Regions from separate parts of the Micromonospora sp. NPDC049903 genome, predicted to be linked through region 1. Evidence: riboswitches for the same ligand, from Rfam matches in the RefSeq annotation. Region 1 holds a riboswitch; the other holds the start of a gene.
What was found. Region 1 has a riboswitch for S-adenosylmethionine ahead of ACIBO1_RS25835 (ABC transporter substrate-binding protein). Riboswitches for the same ligand answer to the same signal wherever they lie in the genome.

Region 1 (5,141 bases):
GATCGAGGCCGGCTCGCCGGCTTCCAGCACCACACCGGCGTCCATGAACGCGACGGTGTCGGCGACCTCGCGCGCGAAGCCCATCTCGTGGGTCACCACCACCATGGTCATGCCCTGCGACGAGAGGTCCGCCATCAACGTCAGCACGCCCTTGACCAGCTCCGGGTCCAGCGCCGAGGTGGCCTCGTCGAAGAGCATCACCTGCGGCTGCATGGCCAGCGCCCGGGCGATGGCCACCCGCTGCTGCTGCCCGCCGGACAGGTGCGCCGGCCGGGCGTCGGCCTTCGCCGCCAGCCCCACCCGGTCCAGGTGGGTACGCGCCACCGCCACCGCCTCGTCCTCGCCGAGCTTGCGGATGCGCCGCAACGCGACGGTGATGTTGCGCAGCACGCTCATGTGCGGGAACAGGTTGAACTGCTGGAACACCATGCCGACCCGTTGCCGCAGGGCGTCCGGGTCGTCGCGCAGCACGCTGCGGCCGTCCAGCAGCACGTCACCCTTGTCCGGTTCGAGCAGCCGGTTGACGGTCCGCAGCAGCGTCGACTTGCCGGAGCCGGACGGGCCGATCACGCAGGCGGTCGCGCCGCGTGCGACGTCCAGGTCCACCCCGCGCAGCACCTGGTGACGGCCGAAGGCCAGGTGTACGTCGCGCAGGCTCAGGCTGACCGAGGTGCTCATCGTTGGTTGCCTCCGGCGGCGCCGGGCAGCGCCAGGTCGAGGTCGTCGGGGTCGTCACCGGCCGGTCCGGTCGCCGGGCGGCCGTGCCGCAGCCGCCGGTCGATCCAGTTGACGACGTGCGTCAGCGGCACGGTCAGGGTCAGATAGAAGAGCCCGGCGAGCAGCAGCGCCGACTGGTTGCCGGTGTTGGCCGCGTAGTCCTGCCCGATCCGGAACAGCTCCCGCTGGCTGGCCAGCAGACCGAGGAAGTAGACCAGGCTGGAGTCCTTGATCAGCGCGATGAGCTGGTTCACCCAGGCCGGCAGGACCCGTCGGACACCCTGCGGGATCACCACCACCCGCATCGCCTCCCACCAGGAGAAACCCAGCGCGCGGGCGGCCTCCACCTGGGTGGCCTCCACCGACTGGATGCCGGAGCGGAAGATCTCCCCGATGTACGCCGCCGCGATCAGCGACAACGCCAGGATCCCCAGCGGGTACGGGTTCGGTCCCCACACCTGCATGCCCAACGGTGCCAGACCGACCCCGATCAGCAGGATCGTCGCCGCCGCCGGCAGGCCACGGAACACGTCGGTGTAGACCCGGGCCGGCCACCGCAACCAGCGGGTACGCGAGATGCCCGCGACGGCCAGCACGATGCCCATGGCCGAGCCGAGCAGGGCGGCGGTGACCGCCAGGATCAGCGTGTTCGGCAACCCGACGGTGATCATCTCGGGCAGCGCCTCGCGCATCGACTCCCAGTCGAAGAACGTCTCCCACAGGGTGCGCAACGGATCCACGGTCGACCTCCGCCCTACTCGCTCGTCGTCCTACCTCAGGAGGCGGCCGGCGCCGACACGTCGCCGCTGCCCGGGGTGAAGTCGGCCGGGATCGGCCGGCCCGGGTAGTACTGCTCCTGCAGGCGGGTCCAGGTGCCGTCGGCGATCACCTCGTCCAGGGCCCGGTTCAGCGCCTCGCGCAGCGTGTCGTTGCCCTTGGCCACCGCGTACGCGGTGGGTGCCGGGCTGAGCTCCTTCGCCGCGACCTTGATCCTGCCGCCGCTGTCGGCGGCGGTCTTCTCACCGATCTCGGCCGGGGCGATCCAGGCGTCCGCGGTGCCCGCCTTGAGCTGGTTGATCGCGCCGTTGTAGTCCGGCACCCGCACCGGGTCGAGGCCACGCCCGGTCGCGTAGTCGTCCTGGACGGTGCCCTGCACGACCACCACCCGCTTGCCGGACAACTCGTCGAAGCTCGCCAGCGTCGAACCGGCGGGCACGTCGAGCCCGAAGTAGCCGAAGTCGTAGCCGTTGCCGAAGTCGACCGTCTTCTTCCGCGCCTCGGTGATCGTGATCGAGGAGCTGCCGACGTCGAACTTGCGGTTGTTGACCTGGGCCAGCAGCCCGGAGAAGTCGGTGCCGACGAACTCCACCCGCAGCCCGAGCTTGTCGGCGGCGGCGACCAGCAGGTCGTTGTCGAACCCGGTGAACTCGCCGTCCTTGAGATAGACGTTCGGCGGCGCGTCGGTGAGCGTGCCGGCCCGCAGCACCCCCGGCTGGAGCAGGTTGTACGGGTTGTCGGCGGGGTCACCGTCCGAGCCGCAGGCGGTGAGGGCGGTGGCGGCGAGCACGGCGGTGACGCCGACGGCGGCGGCCCGGGTCAGGGCAGGAAGGAAGCGCACAGGTGTCTCCTGATCGAGCGGCGGCGGGCACGCACGTGCCACGCCGACGGTCCGCCGTGGGACGGACCGCGAAGGATGGGAATGGGAACGAGGTGGTCGTCCGACCGGGTGGGGTCGGCGGCCGGGTAGCGACGCGGTCAGCTACACGCGGCGCTGCACACCCGCATCATGTCGACGTGTCGACGCCGGGTCAGGTCCCGGCAGGCAACCGGTCGATCGGGGTACGCCATGGCTCTCCTCGAGGTCGTGATGACCTGGGACACCAGGCCACGCTTGCACCGGAGGTCGCTCCGATGCCTGGTCCTCACCCGGGGCACCCCTGCGCGGACGAGGGTTGCCGGCCAGCGAGCCGGGGCTTGACGCTGGCGCTCTTGACCTGTCGTCGAGGCTAGCAGCCGGTGACGGGGCAGCGTCCACCCGTTATGACGACCCTCACGCGGGGTGTTGCCCGCCGCCCGCGTGATCCCTTACGGTCTGCTCAGCGGTGGGCGGTGCGGTCCGCATCCGACCCGACACCGCCGGTGGTCCGTCACGCGGACCTGGGGAGGTGGAAACCCCGGGCCCCGCGCACGTGGCGGTCGGGACCGGCGGGCGAACCCCGACCGGCGGTCGGCGCGTCGAGGCGCCGGGCCGACGGTGTCCGGGGGCGCGGACACCCACCGGGAGCACCCCGTGTATCTCACCCCCCACGAGCAGGACCGCCTGCTCGTCCACGTGGCGGCGGACGTCGCCCGGCGTCGCCGCGAGCGCGGCCTGCGCCTCAACTATCCGGAAGCCGTCGCGGTGCTCACCGCCTTCCTGCTCGAAGGCGCCCGCGACGGGGCGACCGTGGTCGACCTGATGGCCTCCGGCCGCACCGTCCTGACCCGGGACGACGTGCAGGACGGCATCCCCGAGTTGCTGAGGGAGGTGCAGGTGGAGGCGACGTTCCCGGACGGCACCAAGCTGGTGACGGTGCACCACCCGATCCCGTGATCCCCGGGGAGATCCTGCCGGCGGCCCGGCCGGTGGAGATCAACGCCGGGCGTCCGGTGACCACGCTGCTCGTGGTGAACACCGGCGACCGGCCGGTGCAGGTCGGGTCGCACTACCACTTCGCCGAGGCCAACCCGGCCCTGGACTTCGACCGGGCCGCCGCCTGGGGACAGCGTCTCGCCGTACCGGCCGGGACGTCCGTGCGTTTCGAACCGGGCGTGAGTCGCACCGTGGACCTGGTGCCGCTGCGCGGCGCGCGGATCGTGCCCGGCCTGCGCGGCGAGTCCGCCGGCCCGCTGGACCCGGCCCCGACGACGGCGGTGCCCGGTGGCGGCGCGCAGCGGAGCGGAGCGGCGGCATGAGCCTGGTGGAGCGGGAGCGCTACGTCGCGCTCTACGGGCCGAGCACCGGCGACCGGATCCGGTTGGCCGACACGAACCTGCTGATCGAGGTCGAGCACGACCACTGTGCCGGCGGCGACGAGGCGGTCTTCGGCGGCGGCAAGGTGATCCGCGAGTCGATGGGCCAGTCCCGGGCCACCCGGGCCGAGGGCGCCCTGGACACGGTCGTCACCGGCGCGGTGGTCCTCGACCACTGGGGTGTGGTCAAGGCCGACGTGGGGATACGCGACGGGCGGATCGTCGCGCTGGGCCGGGCGGGCAACCCGGACACCATGGACGGTGTGCACCCGGATCTGGTGATCGGTCCGGCGACCGAGGTGATCGCCGGCAACGGCCGGATCCTCACCGCCGGGGCGGTCGACACCCACGTGCACTTCATCTGCCCGCAGATCGTCACCGAGGCGCTGGCCGGCGGGGTCACCACCCTGGTCGGTGGCGGCACCGGACCGGCCGAGGGGACCCGGGCCACCACCGTCACGCCGAACGCCTGGCACCTGGCCCGGATGCACGAGGCCCTGGACGCGTTCCCGGTCAACGTGCTGCTGCTCGGCAAGGGCAACACGGTCTCCGCCGAGGCGCTCTGGGAGCAGTTGCGGGCCGGTGCCGGTGGGTTCAAGCTGCACGAGGACTGGGGCACCACCCCGGCGGCGATCGACGCCTGCCTGCGGGTCGCGGACGCCTCCGGCGTGCAGGTGTCCATCCACACCGATACTCTCAACGAGGCCGGGTTCGTCGCGGACACCCTGCGGGCGATCGGCGGCCGGGCGATCCACTCCTATCACACGGAGGGAGCCGGGGGCGGGCACGCGCCGGACATCATCACCGTCGCCGGGGAACCGAACGTGCTGCCCTCGTCGACCAACCCGACCCGCCCGTACACCCGCAACACGCTGGCTGAACACCTCGACATGCTGATGGTCTGCCACCACCTGAACCCGGCGGTGCCGGAGGACCTGGCGTTCGCGGAGAGTCGGATCCGACCGTCCACGATGGCCGCCGAGGACCTGCTGCACGACCTGGGCGCGATCTCCATCATCGGCTCGGACTCGCAGGCGATGGGCCGGGTCGGCGAGGTCGTGCTGCGGACCTGGCAGAGCGCGCACGTGATGAAGGCGCGGGTCGGGGCGCTCGCCGGTGACGGTGCCGCCGACAACCACCGGGCCCGGCGCTACGTGGCGAAGTACACCATCTGCGCGGCCATGGCCAACGGGCTCGACCACGAGATCGGCTCGGTCGAGCCGGGCAAGCTCGCCGATCTGGTGCTGTGGGAGCCGGCGTTCTTCGGCGTCCGGCCGCACCTGGTCATCAAGGGCGGGTTCATCGCGTACGCCCAGATGGGGGACGCGAACGCCTCCATCCCGACGCCGCAGCCGATGCTGCCCCGACCCATGTTCGGCGCGTACGGCGTCGCGGCCGCCGCCACCAGCCTG
Region 2 (5,141 bases), on a different contig from region 1:
GTCAGACATGAGCGGCCACCCGGGGGATCTCGTGGAACTGGCTGATGTCGAAGCCGGTCAGGTCGACCGACGCGTCGGGCAGCAGGTCCGTCAGCAGTCCGGCCCGGGCAGCAGTCACGGTGGGCGCCGTCATGCTGCCGACGATCAGCTTCGCGCGTTCGGCGTCGCTGCCGTCGAGATCCGCCACCGCCGCCGGGGCACGCAGCCGGATCGCGTCGGAGACCTCGAACAGGGCCGTGTCGGCCTGCACCGCGCTCCGGTCCAGCCACGCCGGCTCGGGCGTCGCCGTCGGGCGGGGTGTGATGGTGTACCCGGTCAGCAGATCCGGCGTCAGCGCCGGGTCGGTCGGCGACGGGGTGAGCCGGCCACCCCACAACGCGTTCGGCAGCCGCTTGACCACCGGCTGGTAGTCGAACTGGTCCTCGGCCGGGACGCCGTCACGGGTGATGGTGATCCGGTGGGTGGCGGTCGCGTTCCCGACGGCCACCCCCATCGGGCCGACCCCGAACCGGGTGCTGCCCGAGTCGGCCGGCAACGCCGCCTCGGCCGTGCCGGTGCCGCGTCTGCCCCTGCTGCTCGGGACGCTGCAACCGTGCGGACACCGCGTCGGATTCGCGTCTTGTCCCGTGCCGCGACCCGCACACGAGCCGGTCGAGGCCAGGCCCGCTGCGGTCAGAACGTGGCGATCGGGTTGACCGGGCTGCCGGACGTCCCGGCCAGGCGGATCGGCGCGACGGCGAGCTGGAAGTCCCACTGACCGAGGTCGGCGGCGGTCGTCGCGCACGCCTCCAGGTCGCAGTTGTCGAGCAACCACAGACCCATCGCGACGAGGCTCACGGCGTGCACCGGCATCAAGACGTCGTCGTATCCCGACGGCTGGACATCCTGCGGAGTGTCCGCGCCGATCAGTGCGACCTGGCGCTCGTGCAGCCACGGCAGGCAGGACGCGTGCCAGCCGGCCTGGGTGACACCGCCGGCCGTACCGCCCTCGTGGCGGACCCGGCCACGGCCGGTCCGCAACAGCACCGCGTCGCCGGACCCCACCCGTACGCCCTGCCGGCGCTCGGCCTCCTCGAGATCCTCGGGGAACACGACCTGCCCCGGCTCCCACGATGGCACGTCCCGGGCCCTCGCCACGTCGAGCAGGACACCACGGGTGACGATCCCGTTCGCCGCCGCCGTGACGGCCGCCCACGCCGACCCCGTCGCGGCGTCCACCAACGCGTGCGACCGCCCGTTGTACATCACGCCGTCCCAGAAGATGTGACACGGCGAGTCGAGGTGGGTGACGGTGTTGCCGTGGAACGAGAGGCTGAGCCGCTCGGACGAGAAGCCCCAGCGCCGGTCGGCGTGGAAGGCGGGCGGCATGTTCTCGGCACCCGGCATGTCGGCGGCGCACGGGCACGCCGTCGTCGACCGCTCCATCTCTCCCGGCACGGCGACCTCCCACGCGCACGACACGCTCCGGCCGTGGCGTACGGCCCGCGCCGCCGCCAACCGGACGTCGTCGATGATGTGGTTGAGCGTGCCGAGTTCGTCGTCGTCGCCCCACCGACCCCAGTTCGACAGCGTGTCGAAGTACCCGAGCACGTCCTCCTGGGTCGGCACCGGCCGCTCTGCCGTCATCGAAGCATCGACTCCTCCGGTCACGCGGTCGCCGGACACCGCAGGCAGGCTATCCGGTCCCTCCCGCACACCTGCCACACCGCGCCGGGAGGGACGACTCAGTGGACCGTCCGGTGTCGTACGAACAGGGACGTGCCGGGTGCGCGAAGCGCTCTGGCGGAGGCGCTCGCCGGTGTGGCAGCATCGGCAGCGGTCATGAGTGTCAGCGTCAAGGCCCCGGCCTGCTGACCGGCAACCCTCGTACATCCGCGGTGGGGTGCCTCCGGGTGAGGACCAGGCCGTCGGCGATCGCCGGCGGCAAGCGCGGACCCACACGGGTCCACCGTCACGAAGGACCAGTGTGCCCACGATCGCTCCTGCCGTGCTCGGCGACGACCTTCCCGTCCGGCTCTCCGACGGCACCACCGTCGCGTACGCCAACCTCGACTACGCCGCCACCGCACCCTGCCTCACCGCGGTCGCCGCCGCGGTCACCGAACTGTTGCCCTGGTACGCCAGCGTGCACCGGGGCGCCGGCGCCGCCTCGCGCCGATGCACGCTGGCATACGAGCAGTCCCGCCAGACCGTCGCGGACTTCCTCGACATCCGGCCGGACGACCACGTGATCTTCACCCGGAACACCACCGACGCGATGAACCTGCTCGCCCGGGCCCTGCCACCGCACACCACCGTGGTCACTGGGCCGGCGAACACCACGCGAACCTCCTCGCCTGGCCGAACGTGCACCGACTGCCGGTGCCCACCGACCTGCCCGAGGTGACGTCCGAGCTGACCCGTGCACTGGCCGACCTGGGCAGCGGGCGGCCGGTGCTGGTGGCGGTCACCGGCGCGTCCAACGTCACCGGAGAGGTCTGGCCGATAGCCGAGATCGCGGAGATCGCGCATCGGCACGGCGCGCGGATCGTCGTCGACGCCGCCCAGTTGGCCCCGCACCGCGCGGTCTCCATGGCCGACGCCGACATCGACTACCTGGCGCTGTCCGGGCACAAGCTGTACGCGCCGTTCGGCGCGGGAGTCCTCGCCGGCCGCGCCGACTGGCTCGACGCCGCCGACCCGTACCTGTCCGGTGGCGGAGCCACCAGACACGTCGGCGACGAGCCCGCCGAGGTGCAGTGGCAGACCGGCCCGGCTCGCCACGAGGCCGGCACACCGAACCTGCTGGGCGCGGTGGCGCTCGCCGCCGCATGCGCCACGATCTCCGCCGCCGCGCCGGACGTACTCGCCCGCCACGAGCAGGAGCTGCTGACCCGGCTGCGCGACGGGCTCGGCGCCCTGCCCCAGGTGGCGGAGCTGCGCACGTTCGACGCCGACCACGACCGGGTCGGCATCGTCAGCTTCACCGTCGCCGACCGGCAGGCGACCGACATCACCCACCGGCTCTCCGCCGAGCACGGGATCGGCGTACGCGACGGCTTGTTCTGCGCCCACCCGCTCACCCGGAAGCTGCTGGCCGGCGCGGCCGAGCGGCTCGGCCGTCCGACCGACGGGTACGCGATCCGGGCCAGTATCGGCATCGGCACGACCGCCGAGCACATCGACCGGCTTTTGCACGGGCTACGCGAGGTCGTGACCTCGGCCCCGGAGCAGTAAGCCTTTCCCGCGGGGTGCCGTCAGGTGCTGAGGTGGGCGGCGAGGCGCAGGGCCAGCGCCGCCAACGTCAGCGTCGGGTTGGCCGCCGGTGAGTTGGGAAAGACGGACAGGTCGCAGACGTACAGGTTGCGGTGGCCGACGACACGCAGGTCCTCGTCGACCACCCCCGGCCGCTCCCGGCCCGGTGTGCCGCGACCCATCCGCATGGTGCCGACCTCGTGCGATACGCCGCCGAGCGGAGCCCAGAGCTGCTCGTACACCTCGCCGCCGAAGGCGGACACGACGTCGGCGGTGATCTTGTCGAGGGTGTCCTGGACCTGGTGGGCGCGCGGGCTGGGATGGATGCGGATGGTGGGCAGCGCGGCGGGCTTCACGCCGTCCGGCCGGGTCTCGGTCCGGGTGACGGCGTTCTGCTCGACCAGCGGCGCCTCGACCATGAACACCAGCTCGCCCGGCATCTTCCCGTCGACGGTGGCCAGGTTCGCGCTGGTGAACTCCAGGGCGTTGACGAAGCGGAACTGGTTGAGGTTCGCACCCAGGTCCAGCGTGACGCTGTACGGATGCGCGGGGTCGGTGTCGGTGACGTCGGTGAGTTGCCGGGAGACGGTCTTGCTGGAGTCGAAGCGGCTGTACCAGTCCCCGCCCTGCCGCACCCAGAACTTGACCACGTGGATCGGGTGGTCGGTGATGCCGCGCCCGACCAGCGGATTGTCCTCGGCGAGGCCGGACGACTGCGCGACGGCGGCAGTGCCGACCGTGCCGGCGGCCAGCACCACCACGCCGTCGTCGGCCAGTCGGTAGGTGCGGTCCCGGCCGGTCAGGTGGTCGTACGCGACCACGCCGGTGACCTCGCCCGCCGCCCGCTCGACCCCGACCACCTCGTGGTTCAGGTGGACCCGCAGGTTGCCGAAGCGATCGTCCTGCATGGCCCGGCTGAGCAGCAGTTCGGCCGCCGACCAGATACCCGCAGGCACCGCCCCGGGGACCGGGCCGTAGTACTCGATCGCCATCGGCGGATCGAAGTGCCGGAACTCGGCCAACGCGGGCAACTCCCGCAGCCTCGCCTTGACCATCGTCTGGTAGGACGACGGGACCAGGGGAGTGACGCGGGTCAGTTGCTCCGCGCGGTCGTACCAGACGTCGCACAGCTCGTCGCGGACCGTCTCCGGCCAGTCGCGGAACTCCCAGCGGTGCATCCGGGGTGCCGAGGCTCCCCAGAAGAGGGTCCGGCCGCCGAGGTTGAAGCCCTGGGCGATCCGCGCCCTGGCGCTCTCGGCGTCGGCAGCCCGCCAGCGGCGTCGCCCGAAGGCACCCCAGTGGTGAAAGATGTTGGGGTACACGTCGGGACCGACCGGTTGGTACCGGGCCAGGTTGCCGGTGTGCGTACCGAACAGATAGCTGCCGGCCTCCAACAGCAGGACGCGCGGTGGTCGGCCGCCCCGCCACGACGTCTCGGCGAGTTGGTACGCCAGGGTGCCGCCGCCGGCGCCGGAGCCGACGACGATGACGTCGTAGCGCTGGTCGGAGTCCGGGTCGCCGGGGAAGAAGTGCCGGGCGACGTGCGTCTCGCCGACGAGGATGTCGTGGTGCCGTGCGAAGTGGACCCGCCCGTCGAGGCGGCAGGTCGGGGCGGTCAGGTCGGCGGCGGTCAGGTGCAGCGGCCCGTCGAGCTGGGGGTCACCGCCGAGAACGACGACGACGTCGACGCCGTCGGGATGCGCCGCCGGATCGAGCGTGGTCGTCCATTCTCCGGACGGCTCGTCGTACCGGAAGTCCTGCGTGTCGCCGCCGACGATCCGCAACCGGAGGTGGTCGTCCGGCCGCAGCGCCGGCATCCGCAGGACCACCGTGCACACCGCGTCCATGCTCACGCCCTGTCACCCCCTCTCGCTCCCGCCGGCATGCCCTCGCGGCTGTGCCGGTGA

Region 2: linked by a shared signal. The riboswitch ahead of ACIBO1_RS22995 (aminotransferase class V-fold PLP-dependent enzyme) and the one ahead of ACIBO1_RS25835 (ABC transporter substrate-binding protein) in region 1 are both predicted to bind S-adenosylmethionine.

The regions. Positions count from the first base shown of each region.
Region 1 covers NZ_JBITKL010000022.1:73,659-78,799, reverse strand. Annotated here, with positions in the region: gene ACIBO1_RS25845 (amino acid ABC transporter ATP-binding protein) at 1-678, opposite strand, end outside; gene ACIBO1_RS25840 (amino acid ABC transporter permease) at 675-1,457, opposite strand; gene ACIBO1_RS25835 (ABC transporter substrate-binding protein) at 1,493-2,335, opposite strand; SAM riboswitch class IV at 2,600-2,712, opposite strand; gene ACIBO1_RS25830 (urease subunit gamma) at 3,008-3,310, shown strand; gene ACIBO1_RS25825 (urease subunit beta) at 3,307-3,672, shown strand; gene ACIBO1_RS25820 (urease subunit alpha) at 3,669-5,141, shown strand, end outside.
Region 2 covers NZ_JBITKL010000017.1:39,131-44,271, forward strand. Annotated here, with positions in the region: gene ACIBO1_RS22980 (hypothetical protein) at 1-9, opposite strand, end outside; gene ACIBO1_RS22985 (hypothetical protein) at 2-535, opposite strand; gene ACIBO1_RS22990 (cyclase family protein) at 673-1,626, opposite strand; SAM riboswitch class IV at 1,818-1,936, shown strand; partial or broken gene ACIBO1_RS22995 (aminotransferase class V-fold PLP-dependent enzyme) at 1,988-3,216, shown strand; gene ACIBO1_RS23000 (GMC oxidoreductase) at 3,237-5,081, opposite strand; gene ACIBO1_RS23005 (hypothetical protein) at 5,084-5,141, opposite strand, start outside.